One region of the Streptomyces sp. NPDC059009 genome, then DNA from elsewhere that is predicted to be linked to it. Evidence: riboswitches for the same ligand, from Rfam matches in the RefSeq annotation. Region 1 holds a riboswitch; each other region holds the start of a gene.
The links. A riboswitch is a leader RNA that binds a small molecule or an ion and turns the genes downstream of it on or off. The one in region 1 is predicted to bind cobalamin.

Region 1 (6,930 bases):
CGACGCGGGGAAGGTCCTGCCGCCCGCCAAGTCCATGGACGACATGCACACCGTCGTCACCAACTCGACGGTCGACGGCGTCCTCTCCGCCCTCCTCGCCGTCCTCATCGTCGTGGTGATCGCCGATGCGGCCCGGATGTGCGCGCGCCATCTGCGCGACCCGGGGGCCACGACGCTCAGCGAGGCGCCGTACGTGAAGTCGAAGCTGGTGGCCCCCGCCGGGCTCGTCCCCACCCGGGAAGAGCGGGCACAGGCGCGGGAGTTGACGAAGTGAGGGCGGCCCTGGGGCGCGTCGCGCACGGGCTGCGGTGGCTGCGGTGGTATCTGCGCGAGCTGACGGACGAGTCGGCGTACGACCGGTATGTGGCGCATATCCGCGGGGAGCATCCGGCCGCAACCGTCCCCAGCCGCCGCGCATTCGAACGCATGCGGACACAGCGGCAGGAGTCGGACCCGCGGCAGGGGTTCCGCTGCTGCTGAGCAGGGACCTTGGCGCGTCCGTTATCCGGACGGGGGTTCCATACGGCGAGACTGTGGCTTAGATTTCCCGCACGTTAAGCATGGGATAAGTGAGGGAGCGGAGCCGCCGTATGTCAGATGCGCCTGAAGTGAGCAGACCGGTCGTGACGCCGGTCCGCGTGGTCATCGCCCTCTGCCTCGTCGCGCCCTTCGTGGCCATGCTCTGGGTGAGCTCCTACGCGAAGGCGGAGCCGCTCTTCATCGGCATCCCGTTCTTCTACTGGTACCAGATGCTGTGGGTGCTGATCTCCACGGCGCTGACGATGATCGCGTACAAGCTGTGGCAGCGCGACCAGCGCGCCCGTAACGGGGGTGCTGACAAGTGAAGGAGCTCGCAGCGGGAACGGGCGGCGTCAACGGCGTCGCGCTCGCCGTCTTCATCTTCTTTTTCCTGGCCGTCACGGTCATGGGCTTCCTGGCCGCGCGCTGGCGCAAGGCCGAGAACGAGCAGAGCCTGGACGAATGGGGCCTCGGCGGCCGGTCGTTCGGCACCTGGGTCACCTGGTTCCTGCTCGGCGGCGACCTCTACACCGCGTACACCTTCGTGGCCGTCCCGGCGGCGATCTACGCGGCGGGCGCGTCCGGCTTCTTCGCGGTGCCGTACACGATCCTCGTCTACCCGCTGATCTTCACCTTCCTGCCGCGCCTGTGGTCGGTCTCGCACAAGCACGGGTATGTGACCACCTCCGACTTCGTGCGCGGGCGCTTCGGCTCCAAGGGGCTCTCGCTGGCCGTCGCGGTCACCGGCATCCTCGCCACGATGCCGTACATCGCGCTCCAACTGGTCGGCATCCAGGCCGTGCTCGACGTGATGGGCATCGGCGGCGACGCGGGCACCAACTGGTTCATCAAGGACCTGCCGCTGCTGATCGCCTTCGCGGTCCTCGCCGCGTACACGTACTCCTCGGGTCTGCGCGCCCCCGCCCTGATCGCCTTCGTGAAGGACGGGCTGATCTACCTGGTCATCGCGGTCGCGATCATCTACATCCCGATCAAGCTGGGCGGCTTCGACGAGATCTTCGCCGGCGCCGCCGCGAAGTTCGACGCCACCAACGAGGCGGCGGGCAAACCGGTTTCGGGCCTGGTGCCCGGCTCCGCGGGGACCTGGACGTATGCGACGCTCGCCCTGGGCTCCGCGCTCGCGCTCTTCATGTACCCGCACTCGATCACGGCGACCCTCTCCTCCAAGAGCCGCGACGTGATCCGCCGCAACACCACGATCCTGCCCCTGTACTCGCTCATGCTGGGCCTGCTCGCACTGCTCGGGTTCATGGCGATCGCGGCCGGGATCAAGGTCGAGAACGGGCAGTTGGCGATCCCGCAGCTCTTCGAGGACATGTTCCCCGACTGGTTCACGGGTGTCGCGTTCGCGGCGATCGGCATCGGCGCACTGGTCCCGGCGGCCATCATGTCCATCGCCGCCGCGAACCTCTTCACGCGCAACATCTACAAGGACTTCCTGAAGCCCGACGCCACCCCCGAGCAGGAGACCAAGGTCTCCAAGCTCGTCTCGCTGCTCGTGAAGGTGGGCGCCCTGGTCTTCGTCCTCACCATGGACAAGACCGTCGCCATCAACTTCCAGCTCCTCGGCGGCGTGTGGATCCTGCAGACGATGCCCGCCCTGGTCGGCGGCCTGTTCACCCGCTGGTTCCACCGCTGGGCGCTGCTCGCGGGCTGGGCGGTCGGCATGGTCTACGGCACATGGGCCGCATGGAGCATGTCCTCGCCGAAGCAGTCGCACTTCGCCAGCAACTCCAAGGAGATCCCGGGCATCGGCGAGATCGGCTACATCGGTCTCACGGCGTTCGTCCTCAACGTCGTGGTCACGGTGGTCCTCACCTTCGTCCTCAAGGCCCTCAAGGCCCCCGAGGGCGTCGACGAGACCTCCCCCGGCGACTACACGGCCGACGCGGGCGACAAGGGCGTCCAGGTCGAACTCCCCAAGGTGGGCGCGGGCCACTGAGCCTTCCCTGCGCGTGGACGGGCCGCCGGAAAATCCGGCGGCCCGTCCTCGTGCGCGTGCGGGACACTCCCGGCATGGACCTCACCATCAGGCAGGCGCGCGCACAGGAGTACGAGGCGCTGGGCGCCGTCGTGGCGCGGGCGTACCGCGCGGACGGGCTCCTCGACTTCGAGGAGAGCGACGGGTACGAGGAACAGCTGCGGGACGTCGCGGGGCGGGCCGCCGCCGCGCGCATCCTGGTCGCGGTGGACGGCGGCACGGACGGGCGCGCGGGCGAGGACGGCACGGGCGGGCGCGCGGGCGACGGCGGCACGGGCGGGCGCGCAGGCGACGGCGGCCGGGTGCTCGGCGGCGTCACGTTCGTGGAGTCCGGCGGCCCCATGGCGGAGCTGGCGCGGGCCGGCGAGGCCGAGATCCGCATGCTGGCGGTCGCCCCCGACGCGCGCGGCCGGGGCGCGGGCGAGGCGCTGGTGCGGGCCTGCGTGGAGCGGGCCCGGGCGGTCGAGGGCTGCGTCCGTGTGATCCTGTCGACCCAGCCCACGATGCACGCGGCCCACCGCCTCTACGAGCGCCTCGGCTTCGTACGGGTCCCGGAGCGGGACTGGCTGCCGGTGCCCGATGTGCGGCTGCTGGCCTACGAGTTGGAGCTCCGGGCCCGGAGCGGGCCCTAGGGCCTGTCCGGCGGATCAGGCCGCATGATTCCGAGCTGTGCCGTCCGTCGCTGGTGAGCGGGCTGTGGTGCGTCGAGATGCAAGGCGGAGGAGGGCGACAACGCGGAGCGTTGGCAACCGACGACAACGCCGCAGATCGGCGTGGAACAGCCCGCGACCGCGGCAAGATCCACCGGACAGGTCCTAGCCGTACAGCTCCGCGCGGACCCGGTCCACCGCCTTCGCCGCCGCCTCGACGGTGCGCCCCTCGTCCGTGCCCGCGCTCACCGTGACGAGCACACCGCCGACGCGGACCTCGGCGGTGTACTGGGGCCTGTGGTCGTACTCGTTGCTTCCGGGGATGCGGCTGGTCTCCAGGATCGCCTCGTCGCCGATGCGGGGCAGCTTCTTGACCGAGTGGTGCCGGGTGATCGGGGCGGCTTCGGTGTCCTCCATCGTGGTGGGGCACAACTCACCCAGCCTGCGCTGCAGTTCGAGGTAGCGACCGGCCTCGGCGGGGCGCAGCGAGACAAGGCGCTGGCTCACGGGCGGCCGGGGCGCCGCCGTCTGGTCGGACACCGAGCCCAACTCGCCCGCCCCGCCGCCTGCTTCGTCCGCCCCGCCGGCACCTTCGTCCGCTCCGCCGCCGCCCTCGTCCGCCCCGGCGTCGAAGGCCAGCACCTGCTGCGCGCTCGCGCCCCGCAGGCCCAGCAGCTCCTCGTTCGCGTCCTTGCCCCGGGCGCAGGAGCCCCAGTCGCCGCGCCCGAAGCTCTTGTTGAAGAGCCCCACCGCGGTGTCCGTCGGCCGCGCGCGCTCGGCGAAGGCGTCGTCCGCGAGCAGCGCGCCGCTCAACTGGACGTCGCTGAACGTCTTCGCGGCGCCCTCGCGCCCGTCGACGCCCTCCGCGCTCGGCGGCCCGTCCGAGAACCAGCCGCCCGCCCCGCAGCCCGCGAGCGGCGCGATCAGTGCCCCGCAGAGGGCCGCACGGGCCATGCCCCGCCTCGCTCCCACAGCCCCTCCTCCGCCGCTTGATCCGTCAAGCCGCCACCCTAACCACACCCCAGCCGACACAAGATGTGGTGCTGCCTCCGAAACCCAGCACAAGATGTATGCTCGTCCTCGCTGTCGCCGCAGGGGAATCCGGTGGAAGTCCGGAACTGTCCCGCAACGGTGTATGTGTACGTCTTTGTCGTACCCGTGAGTCCGAGAACCTGCCGACAGTGCGCCCGGTGCATCCGCTCCGGGTGCCGAGACGTCCGGGCCTCGTGGAATGGGCCGGTGGACGCGGCGCTCCGCCCTGCGCGGACGCGCCCGCACCCGCCGTGCTCCCCTCGGGCCCAGAGCCGAGCGAGGGAGTGCTCCACGTGACCATCGCGCCAGCCGAACCGGCCTCAGCCCAGCAGACCCGGGCCGCGCAGGAGGCAGCGGACCAGGCGGACAAGGTACAGGACGCGCCGGGCACCGCCCTGTTGCGTACCCTCACCGACCTCACCGCCGACCTGCCCGACGCCGACCCCGGCCGGGTCGCCGCCGCCGCGCTGCGCGGCCGCTCCGCCAAGGCGGACGAGGCGGAGCTGCGGGACCTGGCCACCGAGGCGGCCGCGGGGCTCATCTCCGAGGACCCGGTGTACTCCAGGCTCGCGGCCCGGCTGCTCACCATCGGCATCCGCGAGGAAGCGGCCTCGCAGGGCGTGACGTCCTTCTCCGGCTCGATCGCGGTGGGCCACCGCGAGGGCCTGATCGCCGACCGCACCCAGGAGTTCGTGGCCGCGCACACGGCCCGCCTGGACGCGCTGATCGACCTCGACGGCGACGACCGCTTCGGCTACTTCGGCCTGCGCACCCTGCACAGCCGCTATCTGCTGCGCCACCCGCTCACCCGCAAGGTCGTGGAGACCCCGCAGCACTTCATGCTCCGCGTGGCCAGCGGTCTCGCGGAGGACGGCAGCGACCGCGCCGTGGACGAAGTCGCCGCCCTGTACCGCCTGATGAGCCGCCTGGACTACCTCCCGTCCTCGCCCACCCTCTTCAACTCCGGCACCCGGCACCCCCAGATGTCCAGCTGCTACCTGCTGGACTCGCCGCTGGACGAGCTCGACTCGATCTACGACCGCTACCACCAGGTGGCCCGGCTCTCGAAGCACGCGGGCGGCATCGGCCTCTCGTACTCCCGCATCCGCAGCCGGGGTTCACTGATCCGTGGCACCAACGGCCACTCCAACGGCATCGTCCCGTTCCTGAAGACGCTGGACGCCTCGGTGGCGGCCGTGAACCAGGGCGGGCGCCGCAAGGGCGCCGCGGCCGTGTACCTGGAGACCTGGCACTCCGACATCGAGGAGTTCCTGGAGCTGCGCGACAACACCGGTGAGGACGCGCGCCGCACGCACAACCTGAACCTCGCGCACTGGATCCCGGACGAGTTCATGCGCCGGGTCGCCGCCGACCAGGACTGGTCGCTGTTCTCCCCCGCCGACGTGCCGGACCTCGTCGACCTGTGGGGCGACGACTTCGACGCCGCGTACCGCAGGGCCGAGGCCGAGGGGAAGGCCCAGAAGACCATCCCCGCACGGGACTTGTACGGCCGCATGATGCGCACCCTCGCGCAGACCGGCAACGGCTGGATGACCTTCAAGGACGCCGCCAACCGCACCGCCAACCAGACCGCGGAGCCCGGCCACACCGTCCACTCCTCGAACCTGTGCACCGAGATCCTGGAGGTGACGGACGACGGGGAGACGGCCGTCTGCAACCTGGGGTCGGTCAACCTCGGCGCCTTCGTGGACCCGGCCACCCGCGACATCGACTGGGAGCGGCTCGACGCCACCGTGCGCACCGCCGTGACCTTCCTCGACCGCGTCGTCGACATCAACTTCTACCCGACCGAGCAGGCGGGCCGCTCCAACGCGAAGTGGCGCCCGGTCGGGCTCGGCGCCATGGGCCTTCAGGACGTCTTCTTCCAGCTGAAGCTGCCCTTCGACTCGCCCGAGGCGCGCGCCCTGTCCACCCGTATCGCGGAGCGGATCATGCTCGCCGCGTACGAGGCGTCCGCCGAACTCGCCGAGCGCAACGGCCCGTTGCCCGCCTGGGAGAAGACCCGCACCGCGCGCGGTGTACTGCACCCCGACCACTACGGCGTCGAGCTCACCTGGCCCGAGCGGTGGGCGGCGCTGCGGGAGCGGATCGCCGCCACCGGCATGCGCAACTCCCTGCTGCTCGCCATCGCGCCGACCGCCACCATCGCGTCCATCGCGGGCGTCTACGAGTGCATCGAGCCGCAGGTCTCCAACCTCTTCAAGCGCGAGACGCTCAGCGGTGAGTTCCTCCAGGTCAACTCCTACCTGGTGGACGAGCTGAAGCGGCTCGGCGTGTGGGACGCACAGACCCGGGAGGCGCTGCGCGAGGCCAACGGCTCGGTGCAGGGCTTCAGTTGGGTCCCGGCCGAGGTGCGCGAGCTGTACCGCACGGCGTGGGAGCTCCCGCAGCGCGGCCTGATCGACATGGCGGCGGCCCGCACCCCGTTCCTCGACCAGGCGCAGTCGCTCAACCTGTTCCTGGAGACGCCGACCATCGGCAAGCTCTCCTCGATGTACGCGTACGCCTGGAAGCAGGGCCTGAAGACGACGTACTACCTGCGCTCGCGCCCGGCCACGAAGATCGCCCGGGCCGCCCGCGCCACCGCCCCCGTACCCCAGCAGGTCGCCGACCCCGAGGCCGTCGCCTGCTCCCTGGAAAACCCCGAGTCCTGCGAGGCATGCCAGTAATGAGCTCCATCACCAACTCCGAGAAGAACCTGCTCGA
Region 2 (6,930 bases), on a different contig from region 1:
GGGCCCTGGAGGCCGCATGGATCGAGGGGGTCGCCGCGATGGCGCGGGCCGGGGCGAACGTCGTCGTCGACGAGGTCTTCCTCGGCGGCGCCGCCTCGCAGGCCCGCTGGGAGAAGGCGCTCGTGGACGTGCCCGTGCTGTGGGTGGGCGTGCGCTGCGACCCCGAGGTGGCGGCGGGGCGGGAGCTGGCGCGGGGCGACCGGGCCGGCGGAATGGCCGCGGGGCAGGCCGAGTCGGTGCACCAGGGGGTGCGCTACGACATGGAGGTCGACACCGCGGGCCGGGAGTCGCTGGAGTGCGCGCGGGCCGTCGCGGCGTGCCTCACGGAGCGTGGGTGACGGTGATGGTGCCGTTGCCGGTGACGGCGGCGATGACGGCGGTGGTGACGGCGGCCCCGGTCCCGCCGCGGGGCCGCCCTCGACCGGGACGTCAGGCCGTGGGCTCCACGGAGACCGTGTTCGGGGACTTGCGGGCGTAACTGCCCTCCGCCGAAGCCGACTTCGCGGCCGCGCGCAGGCCGAGGCCGCCGAAGACCGCCGCGAACACCGCCCACAGCAGCACATGCGAGGCGAGCGACAGCATCCGGAAGTTCCACAGCAGGACCGCGTCCACCGGGACCGGGTCCGGGTTGTCGGGCAGCGTGAAGAGCAGCGCGAGCACGGCGACCGTCGTGAGGGCCACCGCGATCTGGCGCACCGGAAGGGACTTGGCGGCCAGGCGCACATACACCTGCCACGCCAGGAACATGCCGAGCACGCCGATCGCGACCGACGCCAGCCACATCGCCTGCCGGTCGCCGACCGTGCCGGAGTCGCCGACGCCCGGCGGGTTCGCCGGGTAGCGCAGGCCCGGCAGGAGCGAGACCGCGACGAACGCGGCCGCCGCGAAGGTCAGGGCGCGCGGCCAGGGGGACGTCTGCGGAGCGCGCCGGTGCACCAGGGCGTACGCCACCGCGAACAGCACGCCGATCGCGAGACCGGCGACCACGGAGGCAACTACCAGTCCCAGGTGCTGAGTCGAGCGGGTGAACAGCTCCTCGTGGTGCTGCATGGACTGGCCGGCGCCGTGCGCGTGCTCCTCGGCGGCCGTGCGCTTCTCCTCGGCGCGGATCGCGCGGTCCATCAGGGGCTCGGCGAGGAGGAGGGAGAAGAGACCGGCCGCGAGGCCCGCCGCCCCTCCCGCCGCCAACCCGCGCCCGAGCAGGGGGAGTACAGGTGTTGGGGAGGACATGGTGCTGAGATCGCCCGCCCGTCTAGTGGCAGGGGGCACCGAAGAGGTGCCTGCCGTCGTGCGCGAACTCGTGCAGGTAGCTGCCGGTCGCCGAGATCAGCGAGCCGTTGTCGATGAACACCGCGTACAGCGCGATCAGCGCGAGGATCGCCGCGCCGGACGCGATGAGCCAGTCGCGCGTCTGGGTCGCGGCGGCCTGGGCCGCCGTGGTGTCGGTGGTCGGTGCAGTGTGCAGAGACATACCGGGTGGGCCTCCTTCTGGGGTTTCCACGCCCCATGGCAGGAGGACGACGGCTCAGTTCCTGACTTCCGCGCACGTCTGGGGAGCACGCACGGGGTCACAGTGGCGGGACCGCCCCGGAATCGCACCGGGTTCCTGTCAACCGTCGCCTCGATGTATGGACTTGTCGTCCCGGAGAGTCCCAGTCCGGCATGGACACTGTCAACCACGCCCGCGCCCCTGCGCCCCCTGCGACCTGCGCAAGCCCGCTCGCGACGGTGGACCGTCGCCCGGTCGACGGACCGCTCCCCCCGGAACCGTCGACCGGGCTGGTCCTCCACCGCGCGCGCACGAGTCGCGGGAGTAACCCGGCGCCGGCGCGGGAGCTGTGGTGCCGACCCGCTTGCGGGGTGGGCAGGTTCAGCCTGATCCGGCCGGGGGCTTGGGCCGTCAGAACCGACTGTAGAGCGAATATGCCTCCTGGCCTAGAGGGCGTTTGACGCCAAGTCGTGGCGAGATCGCGGTGCGTGATCGCCACAGCTCAGAGGGGCCCCGGTTCATCAGGTTCGGACCTGCCGGGGCGCAGCGTCGCATCGTCGAGCTTCCCGTCGATCAGCTCGCCCGCGACCCGGTCGATGGCCAGGCGTTCCCTGCGTGCGTAGCCGCGCAGGGCGGCGAAGGCGGGCTCCATTCCGGTGCGCCAGCGCTCGGCGAGTATGCCCTTGGCCTGTTCGACGCGAATGCGACTGGTCAGCGCCGTCTCCAGCTGTCTGCTGAGCGTGCGGTAGCCGGCGTACGCCTCGTGGTTGTGCAGCCCGAGGGCGGCCGCGTTCGCCAGGATCTCGGCGCACCGCACCTCCCCGTTGGGCGTGGCCTGTCGGGAGAGGAAGGCATTGAGCACACCGAACACGGACTGGCCGCGGCGCATCGGCACCGCGTACGTCATCGTGACGCCGTGCTCCAGGGCCTGTGCGGTGAACTCGGGCCAGCGGATCGCCGTCACCGTCTCGGTGAGCCGCACGGGCGCCACCGTCGTGCCGGTGCTGTAGCTCTCCACGCACGGCCCGTCGTTCTGCTGGGACCTCAAGAGGGCGGTCGCGAGCTCCTGTTGGTGGTTGCTGGGGGCGAGCGCGATGGTGCGGCCCTCACTCGTGCGGTGGGTGAACATCACCCCGGCGGTGCGCGCGCCGAACAGCTCCACACAGTGGTCGGCCATGCCGCGCAGATAGTGCTCGGCCTGGAAGTCGTCCCGCAGCGTGTCCGCGCTCTCCACCACGACTTCCGCCAGCCGGAGTTCCGTGGTGCGGTCCACATCCGCCTCCCCTCCCTGGCTGCCCCGCTGCCTTCGTCTACCCCGCGGGGGCGCGCGTTAACGGCCGCTGTAACAGCTCGCCTACAGCTCTCTGCCCAGGGCAGGTGGGCCCTCGTGAGGGGGGAAGCCGTATGTCAGGATTGGGAAACGGACAGTGCACCCAAGGGGGAGTGGATGTACCGCAAAGGCACAGGTCGCGGGAGTGGACGCACGAGGGGGGTGAAGGCGGGGGTGGCGCTCGCGGGAGCCGCGGCGCTGCTGCTGTCCGGGTGTTCCTCGGACGACGGCAAGGACAATGACTCGTCCAGCGGCCCCGTGAAACAGCAGCCGAAGGGCAGCGACCCGTACTGGGTCAATCCCGACGGGAACGCGGCGAAGCAGGTCACCGCGTACGAAAAGGACGGCAAGGACGACGACGCCGGACTGATCCGGAAGATCGCCGAGCAGCCGGTCGGCGAGTGGATCGGCCCGGAGAACCCGGAGCAGGAGGCGCGCGGCTACACCGAGGCCGCCGAGAAGGCCGACCGGGACGCGCTCCTGGTCCTCTACAACATCCCGCACCGCGACTGCGGCCAGTTCTCCAAGGGCGGCGCCGCGGACGGCAACGCCTACCGTGCCTGGATCGACGGCGTCGCCAAGGGCATCGGCGACCGGCCCGCCACGGTCATCCTGGAGCCGGACGCGGTCCTGCACATGGTCGACAAGTGCACCCCGGACAACCTCCACGAGGAGCGCTACGACCTCCTCAAGGGCGCCATCGGCAAGCTCAAGTCCCTGAAGAACACGAAGGTGTACCTGGACGCGGGCAACGCGGGCTGGGGCAAGGAACCCGACTCGATCTGGGAGCCCCTGAAGTGGTCGGGCGTCGAGCAGGCCGACGGCTTCTCGGTGAACGTCTCCAACTTCCAGACCACGCAGGCCAGCATCGCCTTCGGCAAGACTCTGTCCGGCAAGGTCGGCGGCAAGCACTTCGTCATCGACACCAGCCGGAACGGCAACGGCCCGTACGACGCCAAGGCCAAGGACCCCTGGTGCAACCCGCCGGGCCGCGCGCTCGGCGAGGCGCCCACGACCAAGACGGCCGACCCGCTCGTCGACGCCTACCTCTGGGTCAAGCGGCCCGGTGAGTCGGACGGGACGTGCAAGGGGGGACCGAAGGCGGGGGAGTGGTGGCCGGAGTACGCGCTCGGGCTCGCCAAGTCCGCGAAGTAGCTCCCTTCCGTACGCCGATGGGGCGCCCTCCTGAGTGGAGGGCGCCCCATCGGCGTATGCGGGTGAACTCCCCTGGAATCAGGGGATCTTGACCCACTGAGCCTTGCTCGGTGTGCCCTGGTCGTCCGTCACGAACAGCATGTACCAGCCCGACTCGACCAGGCTGCGGTTCTTCGGGACCGTCACCGTGACCTTGTCGCCGGACTTCTTCATGTCCAGGGCGATCGACGTCTGGTCGATGTCCGTGACGTGCGTCGAGGCGCTGGGCCGGATCAGCCGGGCCGTCTTGAGGGACGTGGCGTGCTTCGAGGTGAACGTCCCGGAGCCGCCGCGCGCGATCGTCTTCGGGCCGCCGCTGAGCGAGGGCCGCGCGCCGTGGTACAGGTACGGCGGCGTGTAGATCTCGATGCGCTGCTCGAACTCGCCCGGCTTGGTGTTGGCCTTGTCGGCGTAGAGCGAGTCCGAGCCGAAGAACATCACGCGGCCGTCGGGCAGCAGGATCGAGCCCGAGTGGTAGTTGCGGCCCACCTCCGGGTCGGCGACCCGGTTCAGCTCGTTCGTCCTCGGGTTGTAGATGCGCGCCTGGTGGATGTTGGAGTCGCTGCGGCCGCGGTAGTCCTCGGAGCCGCCGGAGATCAGGACCGTGTCGTCGGGCAGCGTGGAGATCTGCGGGTAGCGCGTGCCCTTCTCCAGCTCGGGGCCGTCCGTGAACTTCGGGTTCGGGTCCTTCAGGTCCACGATCCGGTTCTTCGTGCTGGACTCCTTGGACTCGCCGACGCCGCCGCCGCCGACCACCATGTACTTCTGGTCCTGCGCGGGCGGCAGTTCGACGGTGCCGGACGTCTCCAGGAGGTCCGGGTCGCTCATGCCGGGGATCTTCTGGAACTTATTCGTCCTGAGGTCCCAGATGCCGGGCTTGCGGCCCACGTTGTCCGGGCCGTAGCCCGCGTTCGAGCCCGAGTAGAAGAGCTTCCCGCTGGCCATCTGGAAGATCGCCGGGTACGTCGGGAACTGGCGGATGCCCTTCGTGTACGTCCACTTCTTCGTCTTCGGGTCGTACACCTCGTTCTTGCCCGGCACCAGCTGGCCGATCTCGTCGAGGCCGGAGAGGCTGAGCACCTTGCCGTCGGTGAGCGTGGTCAGCGTGGGGTACCAGCGCGCCTCGTTCATCGGGTCGACCTTGATGTACTTCTCCGCCACCGGGTCGAACTCGAAGGAGTCCTTGATGCCTTGGAAGTCCTTCTTGTCGAGGGCGAGCTTCTGCGCGATGCCGTAGACGTTACGGGTGTCGGAGCCCTTGAGGCCCTGCACGCGGTAGTTGTCCTGCGTGCCCGTCTCGTGCTTGGCGCCGCTCTGCTGCGCCTCCACGTAGACCCGGCCGAGGCCCGCCTCGTTGCGGATGAACTTGCCGGTGTCCGGGTCGAAGACCCGCTTGGCGCGCTCGATCTGGACGGGGTCCTTGGAGACGAACGTCTTGCCGTTCTCCTTGCCGGTGAACTTGGTGCCCGCGGGCAGCGTCATCGGCTTTCCGGGGTCCTCGTTGTGGACGATCATCAGGCCGCCGGCCTTGGTGACGTCGCCCTTCAGCTTCTCGTAGCGCTGGGTGCCGCCCGCGATCAGGAGGTTGCCGTTGCCGAGCTGGGTGTGGCCGGTGCAGAAGAGGTCCTTCGGGGTGTCGATCTTCTTGATCGTGCCCTTCACCGGGTCCCAGAGGCGGGTGTCGAACTTCTTGTTGTCGAAGTTCTTCTGGTTGTTGCCGGACCCGGCGACCAGGAGGACCTTGCCGGTGTGCAGGAGCGCCGCGTGGATGGTGTTCTGGCGGTACTCCTCGGGGAAGTCGACGACGTCCCAGTGGCCGTTGTCGGCCTTGTACTCCGGCTTGTTGATCTTGTAGTTGTGGTACTTCTCGGAGCCCACGCGCCAGAGCCAGGGGCCGTTCATTCCGGCCAGCGCTAGGACCACCGCCGCGCCTATCGCGATGCGACGGGCGCGGCGGCGGCTGGAGGGGTCTTTCATTGCTTAGGGCTCCCGAGAGGAATCTGCATGGTCTGGTCAGGGGCTGCCCAACTGGGCTTCTGCTGTGGTGTGTGGGGCGCCTGTGGCGGCTGTGCCTGCGGCAGTCGCTGTGTGGCGGCCTCGCGCTGGTACGGCACCGAGAGCGGCGGCTCGTACGGTCCGGACTGCCCGGTCTGACCGGGGTCCGAACTCCCGCTCTCCGGCGGCTTCTTGGGCTTCTTCTTGTCCTGCCGCATGCCCCAGCGCCAGGCGAAGATCGGCGCGGCCGTGATCAGCAGGGCGAAGGTGGCCCACGTGATCATGGCCGGGTGGGAGTGCCCGTATATGAAGGACGCGGCCATGGAGGCGCCGAAGACCAGGATGAAGAACAGGTGGATGCGGAAGGTCCCGAACAGCGTGTCCGGGCTCGCCGAGTCGCCCTTGGGCGTCACCACGAACTTGCTCTTGCGGCGCAGCGCGGCGTCCATCAGGGAGCGCGCGTAGATCGGCGCCGACAGGGCCGACATCACCATGCCCGCCACGCCGCCGGAGCCCTCGGGCTCGTGCGGCGAGACGTTGTGGCGGCGGTTCCAGATGTAGAGGCCGATCTGGAGCGCCGATGCATTGCCGTACAGCATCAGCCAGATGGTCGGGTCGATGTCCACACCCGAGGCGCCCATGCCCAGGAACAGGGCACAACTCAGCGCCGCCAGGATCCAGTTCATGGCGGACATCGGGTAGAAGATGACCATCATCGTGTAGTTGAAGAGACGGCCCGGGGGCAGCGAGAACGGTGCCTTCCAGAACTGCTTGAGGATCGTTTCGTACGTCCCGCGCGACCAGCGGAGCTGCTGGGTGAAGAAGTCCGTCCAGGCGTTGGGGCCCTCGCCGACCGCAAGCACGTCCGGCGTGTAGATGGACTTCCACTTCTTGCCGGTGACCGGGTTGGTGGCGCGGTGGA
Region 3 (6,930 bases), on a different contig from region 1:
CGTCGGATGCGTGCTGACCTCCGCCGTCACACCCCACACCCGGGACAGGAGCTCCGCCGTGAGCACCTCCTTCGGGGCGCCCGACGCCACCACCCGGCCCCCGTCGAGCACGTACAGCCGGTCGCAGTAGTACGCGGCCAGGTTCAGGTCGTGCAGGGCGAGGAGGTTCGTCGTGCCCAACTGCCGTACGAGGGACAGGACTTCCAGCTGGTAGCGGATGTCCAGGTGGTTGGTGGGCTCGTCGAGGACCACCAGGGTGGGGCGCTGCACCAGGGCGCGGGCGACGAGGGCGCGCTGGCGTTCGCCGCCGGACAGGGACGGGAAGGGGCGGTGCGCGAGGTCCGCGACGCCGACCCGCTCCAGGGCCTCGCCGACCAGCTCGGTGTCCGCCGCCGTGTCGGCCTCCCAGAACCGCTTGTGCGGGGAGCGGCCCATGGCGACCACTTCGTGGACGGTCAGCTCGAAGACGGCCTGTCCGTCCTGCGGGACGGTGGCGAGGCGCCGGGCGCGCGCCTTGGGCGCCATCGCGGTCAGGTCGTCGCCGTCGAGGAGGGCGCGCCCCGCGGTGGGGCGAAGGGTGCCGTACACGCAGCGCAGGAGCGTCGTCTTGCCGCTGCCGTTGGGGCCGACGAGGCCGACCGTCTCGCCGGGGGCGGCGGTGAGGTCGACGGAGTCGACGAGGGGGCGCCCGCGCCCGGCGATCTCGTACGAGAGTCCGTGCACGCGCAGTTCACCGGTCATTCCGCCGTTCATGTCGCCGGTCATGTCGCCCGTCATGTCGCCCGTCATGACGGGGCTCCCTCGGGGCGGCGGCGCAGCAGCCACAGGAAGAACGGGCCGCCGGTGAGCGCCGTGAGGATGCCCACCGGCACGTCCTGCGGGCTCGCGACGGTCCGCGCCGCCAGGTCCGCCACGACGAGGAACGCGGCTCCGGCGAGCGCCACCACCGGCAGCAGCGTGCGGTGGCTCGCGCCGACCAGCATGCGCGCGGCGTGCGGCACGAGCAGGCCGATGAAGCCGACGGCGCCGCTGACCGCGACGAGGACCCCCGTCACCAGCGAGGTCAGCACGAACACGGCGGCGCGGAAGCGGGACGCGTCCAGGCCGAGGACGGTCGCGCCCTCCTCCCCCACCAGCATCAGATCGAGCGGCCGGGCCAGGGCGAGCAGCAGCCCGGTGCCGAGGACGAGGACGGCCGCGGGCAGCGGCAGCAGGTCCCAGCGGGCCGAGCCGAGCCCGCCGAAGGTCCAGTACAGGGCCTCCTGGAAGTGCTCGCGGCGGGCCGAGGTGACCAGGACCAGGTTGGCGAGGGCGGTGAGGATGTACGCGACGGCGACCCCGGCGAGGACGAGCCGCGCCCCGGTCAGCTGCCCGCCCCGGCGCGCAAGGGCGTACACGAGGACGAGCGCGAGCAGCGACCCGGCGAAGGCACCCGCGGGCATCGTGACGGTGGTGGCGAGCCCGAGCCCCCCGCCGAGCCCGAAGACGAGGACGAGGACCACGCCCGCGGACGCCCCGGACGAGATGCCGAGCAGATACGGGTCGGCGAGGGGATTGCGTACGAGTGCCTGGAGCACCGTGCCGACGACGGCGAGCCCCGCGCCGACGACCGCGCCGAGCAGCACCCTCGGCAGCCGCACGTCGAGGACGATCGTGCGGAAGGGGCTGGGCTCCGCGCGGCCGGTGACGATGTCGAGGACCTGGGACGGCGGCACACGGACCTGCCCGAGGGCGAGCCCGGCGACCATCGCGGCGAGCAGCGCGGCGACCAGGAGGGCGAGCACGAGGGAGTAGCGCAGCGGCCCGCGCGCGGGCGGGGTCCTGTCGCTCACTTGTGGGCCGGCTCGGGGTGGAGCTGACGGGCCAGCTTCTCGATCGCGGCCGGGGCGCGCACCCCGAGGACCACGTCCGACAGCGGCATCACCGCGAACCGCTTGTGCTTGATCGCGGGTACGTCGCGCAGGGCCGGGTCGTCGAGGAGGCGGCGCTTCTTCTGCTCGACCGTCGTCGTGCCGTAGTCGTAGATCACGATGACCTCGGGCCTGCGCGTGACGACCTGTTCCCAGGAGGCGTCGGTGAAGGACTTGTCGAGGTCGGCGAAGATGTTCGTGCCGCCCGCCCGCTTGATCATCTCGTTGCCGATGCCCTTGCCGCCCGCGGTGAACGCGGTCTTGTCCCCGCTGTCGTACACGAAGACCTTCAGGGCCTCGGCCCCCTTGGCCCCCTTGGTCTCGCGGGCGGTGGCGGCGACGGTGGCGCGGGCCTCCCTGACCCACTTCCGCGCCCGGTCCGCGACACCGAAGGTGCGGCCGACCTCGGTGACCTCGCGGTAGAGGTCGTCCAGCGAGGTGCGCCCGCTGGTGCAGGACTCGGTGTTGAGGCGGGTCTTGATGCCGGACTCGGCGAGGTCGTCGCGGGCGGTGCCCTCCTTGGCGTTGAAGGCGCTGGTGTAACCCCCGTACACGAAGTCGGGGTTGGCGCCGAGCAGCTTCTCCTTGGAGGGGTACTCCTTGGCGAGCACCGGGATCGCCTTGTACGCCTTCGCGTACTTCGGCAGGACCTTGTCGTCCAAGTAGGCGGTCCCCGCGAGGGACCCCGCGAGGCCCAGCTCCAGCATCACCTCGGTGGCGTGCTGGTTCAGGGTGACGGCGCGCTGCGGGGGCGCCTGGTAGGTGGTCTTCACCCCGCAGTTGGTGACGGTGTACGGGAATCCGGGCCCGGCCGCCTTGGTGTCGGTCCCGCTCGCGCTCCCGCCGGAGCCGGAACAGGAGGTGGCGAGGGGGAGCAGCGCGGCGCATATGAGGGCCGCGGTACGGAGCCGGGACATGGGGGTGCTCTGCCTCCTCCAGGGGATTTCCGCGTCCCCTGAGTCGTGGGAGAGGGCGGCAGGTCAGTTCCTGGCTCGTCCGCCCCGCGCGGGGGCGGACTCACAGTGGCGGGACCGCGCCGGATTCGCACCGGCTTCCTGGGTCCTGCCGCCTCAAGGTCCAAAAGGTCGAAAGGTCGAGGCTCAGTATGCCTGGACGACCTGGACCTCTTCCTCGGTGACCTCTCCGTCCACGATCCGGAACGAGCGGAACTGGAAGGGGCCCGCGTCGTCCGTGTCCGCCGTCGAGACGAGCACGTAGTGGGCGCCCGGCTCATTGGCGTACGAGATGTCGGTGCGCGAGGGGTACGCCTCGGTCGCGGTGTGCGAGTGGTAGACGATCACCGGCTCCTCGTCGCGGTCGTCCATCTCGCGGTAGAGCTTGAGCAGATCGCCCGAGTCGAACTCGTAGAAGGTGGGCGAGCGGGCCGCGTTCAGCATCGGGATGAAGCGCTCGGGGCGGTCCGTACCGGCCGGTCCCGCGACCACGCCGCACGCCTCGTCGGGGTGGTCCTGGCGCGCGTGCGCGACGATCTGGTCGTGGAGGGCCTGGGTGATGGTCAGCATGGAAGTCAGCATATGCAGAGGGCCCGCGCCGTACCGGAGGGTGGTACGGGCGGGCCCGAATGCTGGACTTCGCGGCCGGGACGTCAGTCCTTGGCGGCGTCCTGCGGCTCGGCGGACGCGACCGCCTTCGCCTTGTTGAAGGCCGCCGCCTGCGGGTTGCGGGCCTTCAGGAACAGGTAGGCGACCACCAGGATCGCGGCCCAGACCGGAGCGGCGTACAGCGAGATCCGGGCGTCCTTGTCGACGCCCATCATCACGATGACCATGCCGATGAACAGCAGCGCGAACCAGCTGGTGTACGGGGCGCCGGGCGCCTTGAAGGTCGACTGCGGCAGCTCACCGCGGTCGGCCTTGCGGCGGTAGCGGATCTGGCAGGCCAGGATCATGATCCAGGCCCACATGCCGGAGATGGTGGCGAAGGAGACGACGTAGTTGAACGCCTCGCCCGGCCACTGGTAGTTGATCCAGACGCCGACCAGCATGAACGCGGCGGAGACCGTGGTGCCGGTCAGCGGCAGGCCGTTCTTGGTCAGCTTGGTGAAGAACTTCGGGCCCTGGCCGTTGAGCGCGAGGTCACGCAGCATGCGGCCGGTGGAGTACATGCCCGAGTTGCAGGAGGACAGGGCGGCCGTCAGGACCACGAAGTTGACGATCGCGGCGCCGACGCCGAGGCCCATCTTGTCGAAGGCGGCGACGAACGGGGAGACGCCCGGCTGGAACGAGGTCCACGGCACGACCGAGAGGATCATGATCAGGGCGCCGACGTAGAAGACGGCGATGCGCCACGGCACGGTGTTGATGGCCTTCGGCAGGACCGTCTTCGGGTCCTTGGACTCACCCGCGGTGACGCCGACCAGCTCGACGGCGAGGAAGGCGAACATCACGATCTGCAGGGTCATCAGCGTGGAGCCGATGCCGTTCGGGAAGAACCCGCCCTGGTTCCACAGGTGGCTCACGGAGGCGGTGTCACCGGCGTCGGAGAAGCCGATGGTGAGGATGCCGACACAGATCAGGATCATGCCGATGATCGCGGTGACCTTGACCATGGAGAACCAGAACTCCAGCTCACCGAAGAGCTTCACGGAGATGAGGTTGGCGCCGTACAGGATGACCGTGAAGATCAGCGCGTACGCCCATTGAGGGATCGAGTCATGCGTCCAGTACTGCATGTACTGGGCGGCCGCGGTCACTTCGGTGATGCCGGTGACGACCCAGAAGAGCCAGTACGTCCAGCCGGTCACGAATCCGAAGAACGGGCCCATGAATTCGCGCGCGTACTCCGAGAAGGAGCCGGACACGGGCCGGTACATGAGGAGCTCGCCGAGCGCCCGCATGATGAAGAAGATGACGAGGCCCGCGATGGCGTACGCCAGGATGAGGCTCGGTCCGGCCTTGTGGATGGCCTTGCCCGCGCCGAGGAACAGGCCGGTGCCGATGGCACCGCCGATCGCGATCATCTGGATCTGCCGGGCCCCGAGCCCGCGCTGATAGCCCTCGCCCTCAGCGGCCGAGCCATCGGCCCGCACGGCTCCGTCGCCGCCGGGCTCGCCGTGCTGCTCTTCGACCTGCACTGAGGTCATGGTGACGCCTTTCTCCATGCTGATCCGCGCCCGCAGGCCGTCCTGCGTCTTGGCCGCGGATCAGGTCCTGATCCCCCCGGATATGGAATGGAGTGCTACCGGCGGTCTGCCGGCTGAAGCGCCCTCGGCGACATGGGTGGCGTCACCGAGCGGTCGTGAAGATTTATCACGGCCACAACAGTGATCAACTGGACGGCGTGTGGCGCACGCCACTGGAAGAACCGGACAAAATTCCCTTGACGCCCCATAGGTGGACGTCATGGTGACACGATCGTTATCCGGATTTGAGCGTCCGTTGAGCGGACGGTTTCGAGTCGGCCGCAGAAGTGGTTGCTTCAGGCCATCAGCAAGGCCGCAGGTCAACCCAGCAGCGTGCCGACGAGCGTCTCCTGGAGCCCGCCGAGCCAGAGATAGGCCATCACCATCGGCTTGCGCGGGTCGGCGTCCGGCAGGTGGTAGAGGAGGTCCGCGTCCTCCTCGTCGGTGACCTCCAGGCGGGTGCCGATCGCGAGGCGCAGGTCGTTGAGCGCGCCGAGCCACTGCCGGGACTCCTCGGCGGTGAGCTTGAGCACCGCCCCGCCCTCACCGGCCGCCGTCGCCGAGTCGAGCGAGCGGATGACCGTGAGGGCGTCCTCCCGCTTCTTGGCCCGCAGGTCGTTCTCGGTGAAGCGCCGGAACTCGGCGGAGTACGCGCGCAGTTCGTCGGCCTCGGCGGCGGCCGCCCGCTCACTGCCCGGCCCCCCGTACGCGTCCGGCAGCAGGCGCAGGAGCACCGGGTCGGCGGGCGGCTCGCTGGGGCCCTCGGCGAAGAGCTCGGCGAGCGGGTCCTCGGCGGGGCCGTCGGCCCCCGGGCCCGGGCCGATCAGCTCCAGGAGCTGGACGGCGAGCGAGCGGATGATCGAGATCTCGACCTCGTCGAGCGCGACGGCCGCGCCGCCGCCCGGGAGGGGTTCGAACTGACTGGGCTGTGAGGGCATCGGGTGTCGCTACTTCCGGTCCTGCTGGAGGGTGGCCCACAGGCCATAGCCGTGCATGGCCTGGACGTCGCGCTCCATCTCCTCGCGGGTGCCGCTGGAGACGACCGCGCGACCCTTGTGATGGACGTCCATCATCAGCTTCGTGGCCTTCTCCTTCGAGTACCCGAAGTACGTCTGGAACACGTACGTCACGTAACTCATCAGGTTGACCGGGTCATTGTGGACGAGCGTGATCCAGGGGACGTCCGGCTCGGGCACCGCGAAGGCTTCCTCCGCCGATTCCGGTCGTTCGATCTCCACGGGAGTACTCACTTGCCCCATGCTGCCACCCCGAGGGGGGCCTCGCACAAATGCCCCCGGGTGGCGCGGGCGACCCCCTAGAAATCGTCAGAGTGACGAGATGGGAGTAGCATCCGTCCTTATGAACACAGCGGACCTTGGGCTGCCGGTCGACGTCCCCTCCACGGCACTCTTCACGGATCACTACGAGCTCACGATGCTGCAGGCCGCGCTGAAGGCGGGCACCGCCGACCGGCGCTCGGTCTTCGAGGTCTTCACCCGCAGGCTGCCCGAGGGGCGGCGCTACGGAGTGGTGGCGGGAACCGGCCGCGTCCTGGACGCCGTCGAGAACTTCCGCTTCGACGCCGACGTCATCGGCTTCCTGCGCGAGCGCCGCGTCGTCGACGAGCCGACCCTCAAGTGGCTGGCCGACTACCGCTTCAGCGGCGACGTCTGGGGCTACCCCGAGGGCGAGGTCTACTTCCCGGGCTCGCCGATCCTGCGCGTCGAGGGCTCCTTCGCGGAGTGCGTGCTCCTGGAGACCGTGATCCTCTCCATCCTCAACCACGACTCGGCGATCGCGGCCGCCGCCTCCCGCATGGCCTCGGCCGCCGGGGAGCGCCCGCTGATCGAGATGGGCGCCCGCCGCACCCATGAGCTG
Region 4 (6,930 bases), on a different contig from region 1:
GGCTGCCGGATCTGCGAGCGCCGCGACTGCGCGCAGCGGGCCCGGCCCCCGGCGGGCGGCCGCCTCGCCGTCGACCCGGACCGGCGCCCGTACGTGCCGTACCAGGTGGAGAACGGCGGCCGCTCGTGACGGGGTGCTTCAGCGGTGCCGGAACTCCGGCGGCCGCTTCTCGGCGAAGGCCCCCATCCCCTCCTTCTGGTCGGCGGTGGCGAACACCGCGTGGAACAGGCGGCGTTCGAAGCGGACGCCCTCGGTGAGCGTCGTCTCGAAGGCCCGGCCCACCGCCTCCTTGGCCATCATCGCGACCGGCAGCGACATGCCCGCGACGGTCTCGGCGACGGCGAGCGCCTCGGCGAGCAGCGCGTCGGCCGGGACGACCCGGGAAACGAGTCCGGCGCGTTCGGCCTCGGCCGCGTCCATGGTGCGCCCGGTCAGGCACAGCTCCATGGCCTTGGCCTTTCCGACCGCCCGGGTCAGGCGCTGGGACCCGCCGATGCCGGGGATGACGCCGAGTTTGATCTCGGGCTGGCCGAAGACGGCCGTGTCGGCGGCGAGCAGGATGTCGCAGAGCATGGCGAGTTCACAGCCGCCGCCGAGCGCATAGCCGGAGACGGCGGCGACGGTGGGCGTGCGCAGCTGCCCGAGCCGGTCCCAGGCGGCGAACCAGTCGCCGAGGTACATGTCCATGTACGTCTGCGGCTGCATCTCCTTGATATCGGCCCCGGCGGCGAACGCCTTGGCCGAGCCGGTGATGACGAGACAGCCGCACCCGGGGTCCCGGTCGAGGGCCTCGGCGGCGGCCACGACCTCGTTCATGACCTGGAGGTTGAGGGCGTTGAGCGCCTTCGGCCGGTCGAGGGTGAGCAGGGCGGTGCGGCCTTTGCGTTCGACCCGGATGGTCTCGTACTCGCTCGACGTGCTGTCGCTGGTCTCTTCCGTGGTCACTCCTGCTCTCCGCTCTGGTCCCTGATCGTTCGTACGATGCCGGAGAAGTCCTCCGTGGCACCGGCGCGCTCGGCGTACGCGGCGTACAACTCGGCGGCCCGCAGCCCGAGTTCGGCATGGACGCCGCCCGCGCGCACGGCGTTGGCGGCCAGGCCCAGGTCCTTCGCCATGAGCGACGCGGCGAAGCCCGGCCGGTAGTCGCGGTTGGCGGGGCTGGTGGGGACGGGGCCCGGGACGGGGCAGTTGACGCTGAGGGCCCAGCACTGGCCGGACGCCGTGGACGCCACGTCGTAGAGGGCCTGGTGGGTCAGGCCGAGGCGCTCGCCGAGCACGAACGCCTCGCTCACGGCGATCATGGAGACGCCGAGGATCATGTTGTTGCAGATCTTGGCGGCCTGCCCCGCGCCCGCGCCGCCGCAGTGGACGGCCTTCTTGCCCATGGCCTCGAGCAGGGGGCGCGCCTGCGCGAACTCCTCCTCTCCCCCGCCCGCCATGAACGTCAGGGTGGCGGCCTCGGCGCCCACGACGCCGCCGGAGACCGGGGCATCGAGGGCGCGCGCTCCCGCGGCCACGGCCCGTTCGTGGGCGGTGCGCGCGTCGGCGACGTCGATGGTCGAGCAGTCGACGAAGAGGGTGCCGGGGCGGGCGGCGGCGAGGAGGCCGTCGTAGAGGGCGAGGACGTGGCGTCCGGCGGGGAGCATGGTGAGGACCACGTCCGCGTCGGTGACCGCCTCGGCCGCGGTCGCGGCGGGTTCCACCCCTGCCCGCGCGGCGGCGTCGAGGGCGTCGGCCACGAGGTCGTGGCCGAGCACCCGGTGTCCGGCCTTGACGAGGTTGGCCGCCATCGGGCCGCCCATGTGTCCGAGTCCGATGAACGCGACGGTCGGGCTCACCAGGCCACCTCCTCGGTGGTGTCGGGTCCGGCGAGGCCGAGTTCGAGCCCGAGTTCGCGCTCGCCGAGCGGGGTGAAGTGGCGCCGGACGTCGGCGTCGGTGACGTCGGCGAGCGCGGCCGGGGACCAGCGCGGGGCGCGGTCCTTGTCGATGACCTGGGCGCGGATGCCCTCCACCAGGTCGGGGCCGGCCAGGGCCGCGCAGGAGACCCGGTACTCCTGGTCCAGGACCCGTTCGAGCGGGCCGAGCCTGCGGGCGGCGCGCAGGGACGCCAGGGTGACCTTCAGGGCGGTCGGCGACTTGGCGAGCAGCGTCTCGGCGGCTTCCTTGGCGTCGGGGTCGCCGTGGGCGAGCAGCCTTCGGACGATCTCCTCGACGGTGTCGGCCGCGTAGCAGGCGTCGATCCATGCGCGCCGGTCGGCCAGCACCCCTTGGGGCGGCGGCTGCACATGGCGGGCCAGGACCTCGCGTACGGGAAGTGCGGCGAGGTCGTCGACGAGGCCCGGCAGCGCGGCGGAGGGCACGTAGTGGTCGGCGAGTCCGCACAGCAGGGCGTCGCCCGCGCCGACGGGCGTGCCGGTCAGCGCGAGGTGGGTGCCCAGTTCGCCCGGGGCGAGGGCGAGCAGGTAGGTGCCGCCGACGTCGGGGACGAAGCCGATGCCGGTCTCGGGCAGCGCGATCCGGGAGCGTTCGGTGACGACGCGGACGCTGCCGTGCGCGGAGACTCCGACGCCGCCGCCCATGACGATGCCGTCCATCACGGCGACGTACGGCTTGGGGTAGCGGGCGATGCGCGCGTTGAGGTGGTACTCGTCGCGCCAGAACGCCGCGGTGGCGCTGCCGTCGCCCGCGCGGGCGTCGTCGTGGATGGCGCGGATGTCGCCGCCCGCGCACAGGCCGCGCTCCCCCGCGCCGGTGAGGACGACGGTCTCGACGGCCGGGTCGTGCTCCCACGCGGTGAGCGCCGCGTCGATGGCGCGGACCATGGGGTGGGTGAGGGCGTTGAGGGCGCGGGGGCGGTTGAGGGTGAGGCGGGCGGCCCGGCCGGTGGTGCGCAGCAGGACCGGCTGTTCGTCGTCGGCGGCGGTCCTGTGCGGGCTGTCGGCGGTCGTCCGCACGTCGTCGGCGGTCACGCGAACGCCTCCGTCAGGCCGCGGGCCACGATGACACGCATGATCTCGTTGGTCCCTTCCAGGATCTGGTGGACCCGCAGGTCCCGGACGATCTTCTCGATGCCGTACTCGCTCAAGTAGCCGTAGCCGCCGTGCAGTTGGAGCGCCCGGTCGGCGACCGTGTACCCGGTGTCGGTGGCGAACCGCTTCGCCATCGCGCACAGGTACGGCGCCTGCGGGTCGCCCTCGTCCAGGGCCTGCGCGGCCTGTCGTACGAGGGCGCGGGCAGCGGTCAGTTCGGTGGCCATGTCGGCGAGGCGGAAGCGCAGCGCCCCGGCGTCCAGGAGGCGGCGGCCGAACGCCTCGCGGTCGGCGAGGTGGGCGAGGCTGCGGTCCAGGGCGCTGCGGGCGCCGCCCAGCGAGCAGGCGGCGATGCCGAGGCGGCCGCCGTTCAGGCCGTTCATGGCGATGCGGAAGCCCTGGCCCTCGGCGCCGAGGAGCCGGTCGCCGGTCAACCGGACGTCGTCCAGGACGACTTGGCGGGTGGGCTGGGCGTTCCAGCCCATCTTGCGTTCGTTGGCGCCGAAGGAGACGCCGGGGTCGTCCTTGTCGACGACGAACGCGGAGACGCCGTCGGGTCCTTCGCCGCCGGTGCGGGCCATCACCACGTACAGCTGGGCGGCGCCCGCGCCGGAGATGAACTGTTTGACTCCGCTGAGCAGCCAGTCGTCGCCGTCGCGGTCGGCCCGGGTGGTGAGGGCCGCCGCGTCGGAGCCCGCGCCCGGCTCGGTCAGGCAGTAGCCGGCGAGGTCCTCCATGGCGCACAGCCGGGGCAGCCACCGTTCCCGCTGGCCCGGGTCGCCGTAGTGGTCGATCATCCAGGCGACCATGTTGTGGATGGACAGATAGCCCGCGATGGACGGGCAGCCGGAGGCGAGGGTCTCGAAGACGAGCACGCCGTCGGAGCGGGTGAGGCCGCTGCCGCCGGACTCCTCGCGGACATAGACGCCGCCGAGGCCGAGCCCGGCGGCCTTGCGCAGGACGTCGACGGGGAAGTGCTTGTCGCGGTCCCAGTCGAGGGCGTGCGGGGCGATGTGGTCCTGGGCGAAGTCCAGGGTGGTCTCGACGAGGGCCTGCTGGTCCTCGGTCAGGAGGGTGGTGGTCATCGGCGTCAGCCCATCGTCGGGAGGGTGAAGCTGGCACCCTCGCGCAGTCCTGCGGGCCAGCGGGACGTCACCGTCTTGGTGCGGGTGTAGAAGCGGATGGCGTCCGGGCCGTGCTGGTTGAGGTCGCCGAAGCCGGAGCGCTTCCAGCCGCCGAAGGTGTGGTAGGCGACGGGCACCGGAATGGGCACGTTGACGCCGACCATGCCGGTGTCCACGCGCCGGGTGAAGTCGCGTGCGGTGTCGCCGTCGCGCGTGAAGAGGGCCACGCCGTTGCCGTAGAGGTGCTCGCTGGGCAGCCGGAGGGCCTCCTCGTAGTCGGCGGCGCGCACGACGCACAGGACGGGCCCGAAGATCTCCTCGCGGTAGATCCGCATGTCCGGGGTGACCCGGTCGAAGAGACAGGCACCGGCGAAGAAGCCGTCCTCGTGTCCGGGCAGGGTGAAGTCCCGTCCGTCGACGACGAGTTCGGCGCCTTCCTCGACGCCGAGGCCGACGTAGGAGCGGACCCGGTCGACGGCGTCCTTGCCGACGAGCGGGCCGAAGTCGGACTCGGGGTCGTCGCTGCGGCCGATGCGCAGCGCGGCGATGCGCTCCTTGAGGCGGGCCACGAGGGCGTCGGCGGTCTGCTCCCCGACGGGGACGGCGACGGAGATCGCCATGCAGCGTTCGCCCGCGGAGCCGTAGCCCGCGCCGATCAGCGCGTCGACGGCCTGGTCGAGGTCGGCGTCCGGCATCACGATCATGTGGTTCTTGGCGCCGCCGAAGCACTGGGCGCGCTTGCCGTGGGCGGCGGCGGTGGCGTAGACGTGCGCGGCGACGGGGGTGGAGCCGACGAAGCCGAGGGCGGCGACGCGCGGGTCCTCCAGGAGGGTGTCGACGGCTTCCCGGTCGCCGTGCAGGACGTTGAGGACACCGGGCGGCAGGCCCGCCTCCAGGAACAGTTCGGCGATCCGCAGCGGTACCGACGGGTCCCGCTCGGAGGGCTTGAGGATGAAGGCGTTGCCGCAGGCGAGGGCGGGTGCGGCCTTCCACAGCGGGATCATCGCGGGGAAGTTGAACGGGGTGATGCCCGCGACGACGCCGAGGGGCGCGCGCAGCGAGTGGACGTCGATGCCGGTGCCCGCGTTGTCGGTGAACTCGCCCTTGAGCAGATGCGGGATGCCCGCCGCGAACTCCACGACCTCCAGGCCGCGTTGGATGTCGCCGTGGGCGTCGGCGATGGTCTTGCCGTGCTCGGCGGACAGGAGCCGGGCCAGGGCGTCCTTCTCGTCCTCGACGAGCTGGAGGAACCGCAGCAGCACGCGGGCGCGGCGCTGCGGGTTCCACTGGCCCCAGCCGGGCTGCGCGCGGGCGGCGTCGGCGATCGCCGCCTCGGTCTCGGCGCGGCTCGCGAGGGGCACGCGGGCCTGGATCCGGCCGGTGTTGGGGTCGTACACGTCGCCGTGGGAGCCGGAGGTTCCTGGGGTGTGCTTGCCGCCGATGAAGTGGGTCAACTCACGTACGGGGGCGGTGACTTGGTCGCGGACCATGGGTGTGCCTGCTCTCGTCAGGTGATCCGGGATGGCGCGCCGCCGCGCCGCGCGCACGCGGTGGCGTGCGGGAGCGGGGCTGCGCGAGACCGCGAAGGACGGTGGGCCGTCAGGGGGTTGCGACGGCCGTTCGACGCTCGCCGTGCGGGGGCCGGGCCCGTCGGGCCGCGGTTCCGCCGGGGACGCGTGTGCACACCGGTGCCATGCGTGTCAGCTCCATCCTCGTGGACAACACGGAACATCCCGCGGCCGGTATCCTGACTCCCGGATCTGCGCGCGCCGTCCGCCTTCCCGACTCCCCCTTCAGGGTTCATCGGTGGCGTACCGCTCGACGGCACACTCCCCGGTCACAGTGGCGGGACCGTGCCGGATTCACACCGGCTTCCCTGCACCGCGGGCCTTGGTCGCGACTATATAGTTGGACGTCCTAGTAAATCTAGGCCCCGCCGTCCAGGACCCCGGCTAAGCCCCCTCGTAGGCGTGGAACCCCCGTCCGCTCTTGCGGCCGAGCAGCCCCGCCTCCACCATGCGCTGGAGCAGCGGCGGCGGGGCGTACAGGGGTTCCTTGAACTCGTCGTACAGGGATTCCGCGATGGACGCGACGGTGTCGAGGCCGATGAGGTCGGCCAGTCTGAGCGGGCCCATGGGGTGCGCGCAGCCCAGCTCCATCCCGGCGTCCACGTCGGTGGCGGTGGCGAAGCCCGACTCGGCCATCCGGATCGCGGACAGCACGTACGGGATCAGGAGCGCGTTGACGACGAATCCCGCGCGGTCCCGGGAGTGGACGACGGTCTTGCCCAGCGTGCCCGTCACGAACTCGCGGACGGTGTCGAGGACGTGGGGCGCCGTGTGCAGCGAGCTCACGACCTCGACCAGCGGCAGCACCGGCACGGGGTTGAAGAAGTGCAGGCCGAGCACGCGGTCGGTGCGCCCGGTGGCCATGCCGAGGCGCATCACGGGGATCGAGGAGGTGTTGGTCGCGAGGATCGCCTCCGGATCCTCGACGATCTTGTCGAGTGCGGTGAAGACCTCCGTCTTGGCGTCGGCGTTCTCCACGACCGCCTCGATGACGAGCCGGCGGTCGGCCAGGTCGTCGAGGCTGCCGGTGAAGCTCATCCGGGTCAGTGCGTCCTCGGCGGAGATGCGGTCCAGCTTGCCGCGCTGCACGGCGCGTTCGAGCGAGACGGCGATCCGCTCGCGCGCGGCGCGGGCGGCCACGGCGTCGACTTCGCAGAGCACGGTGTCCAGACCGGCGCGGGCGCACACCTCGGCGATCCCGGCCCCC

Region 2: it holds a riboswitch for cobalamin, as region 1 does, so the genes downstream of both, ACFWYM_RS28075 (CbtB-domain containing protein) here and ACFWYM_RS26910 (ribonucleoside-diphosphate reductase subunit alpha) in region 1, are expected to answer to the same signal.
Region 3: it holds a riboswitch for cobalamin, as region 1 does, so the genes downstream of both, ACFWYM_RS27355 (ABC transporter substrate-binding protein) here and ACFWYM_RS26910 (ribonucleoside-diphosphate reductase subunit alpha) in region 1, are expected to answer to the same signal.
Region 4: it holds a riboswitch for cobalamin, as region 1 does, so the genes downstream of both, ACFWYM_RS08970 (CoA-acylating methylmalonate-semialdehyde dehydrogenase) here and ACFWYM_RS26910 (ribonucleoside-diphosphate reductase subunit alpha) in region 1, are expected to answer to the same signal.

What each region holds. Positions count from the first base shown of each region.
Region 1 covers NZ_JBHYJB010000029.1:41,026-47,955, reverse strand. Annotated here, with positions in the region: gene ACFWYM_RS26940 (carbon starvation CstA family protein) at 1-274, shown strand, start outside; gene ACFWYM_RS26935 (CstA-like transporter-associated (seleno)protein) at 271-480, shown strand; gene ACFWYM_RS26930 (DUF3311 domain-containing protein) at 591-845, shown strand; gene mctP (monocarboxylate uptake permease MctP) at 842-2,482, shown strand; gene ACFWYM_RS26920 (GNAT family N-acetyltransferase) at 2,557-3,153, shown strand; gene ACFWYM_RS26915 (hypothetical protein) at 3,337-4,125, opposite strand; cobalamin riboswitch at 4,225-4,366, shown strand; gene ACFWYM_RS26910 (ribonucleoside-diphosphate reductase subunit alpha) at 4,497-6,893, shown strand; gene ACFWYM_RS26905 (ribonucleotide-diphosphate reductase subunit beta) at 6,884-6,930, shown strand, end outside.
Region 2 covers NZ_JBHYJB010000030.1:119,912-126,841, forward strand. Annotated here, with positions in the region: gene cpt (chloramphenicol phosphotransferase CPT) at 1-338, shown strand, start outside; gene ACFWYM_RS28070 (CbtA family protein) at 430-1,230, opposite strand; gene ACFWYM_RS28075 (CbtB-domain containing protein) at 1,253-1,471, opposite strand; cobalamin riboswitch at 1,505-1,633, opposite strand; gene ACFWYM_RS28080 (ANTAR domain-containing protein) at 1,992-2,762, opposite strand; gene ACFWYM_RS28085 (glycoside hydrolase family 6 protein) at 2,937-3,974, shown strand; gene ACFWYM_RS28090 (galactose oxidase-like domain-containing protein) at 4,053-5,990, opposite strand; gene ACFWYM_RS28095 (glycosyltransferase family 2 protein) at 5,987-6,930, opposite strand, start outside.
Region 3 covers NZ_JBHYJB010000030.1:1,686-8,615, reverse strand. Annotated here, with positions in the region: gene ACFWYM_RS27365 (ABC transporter ATP-binding protein) at 1-789, opposite strand, end outside; gene ACFWYM_RS27360 (FecCD family ABC transporter permease) at 786-1,832, opposite strand; gene ACFWYM_RS27355 (ABC transporter substrate-binding protein) at 1,829-2,827, opposite strand; cobalamin riboswitch at 2,871-3,007, opposite strand; gene ACFWYM_RS27350 (Mov34/MPN/PAD-1 family protein) at 3,011-3,433, opposite strand; gene ACFWYM_RS27345 (amino acid permease) at 3,517-5,013, opposite strand; gene ACFWYM_RS27340 (DUF2017 domain-containing protein) at 5,373-5,990, opposite strand; gene clpS (ATP-dependent Clp protease adapter ClpS) at 6,000-6,311, opposite strand; gene ACFWYM_RS27330 (nicotinate phosphoribosyltransferase) at 6,412-6,930, shown strand, end outside.
Region 4 covers NZ_JBHYJB010000007.1:56,994-63,923, forward strand. Annotated here, with positions in the region: gene ACFWYM_RS08945 (short-chain fatty acyl-CoA regulator family protein) at 1-129, shown strand, start outside; gene ACFWYM_RS08950 (enoyl-CoA hydratase) at 139-945, opposite strand; gene mmsB (3-hydroxyisobutyrate dehydrogenase) at 942-1,838, opposite strand; gene ACFWYM_RS08960 (enoyl-CoA hydratase/isomerase family protein) at 1,835-2,956, opposite strand; gene ACFWYM_RS08965 (acyl-CoA dehydrogenase family protein) at 2,968-4,116, opposite strand; gene ACFWYM_RS08970 (CoA-acylating methylmalonate-semialdehyde dehydrogenase) at 4,122-5,645, opposite strand; cobalamin riboswitch at 5,875-6,063, opposite strand; gene ACFWYM_RS08975 (3-hydroxybutyryl-CoA dehydrogenase) at 6,108-6,930, opposite strand, start outside.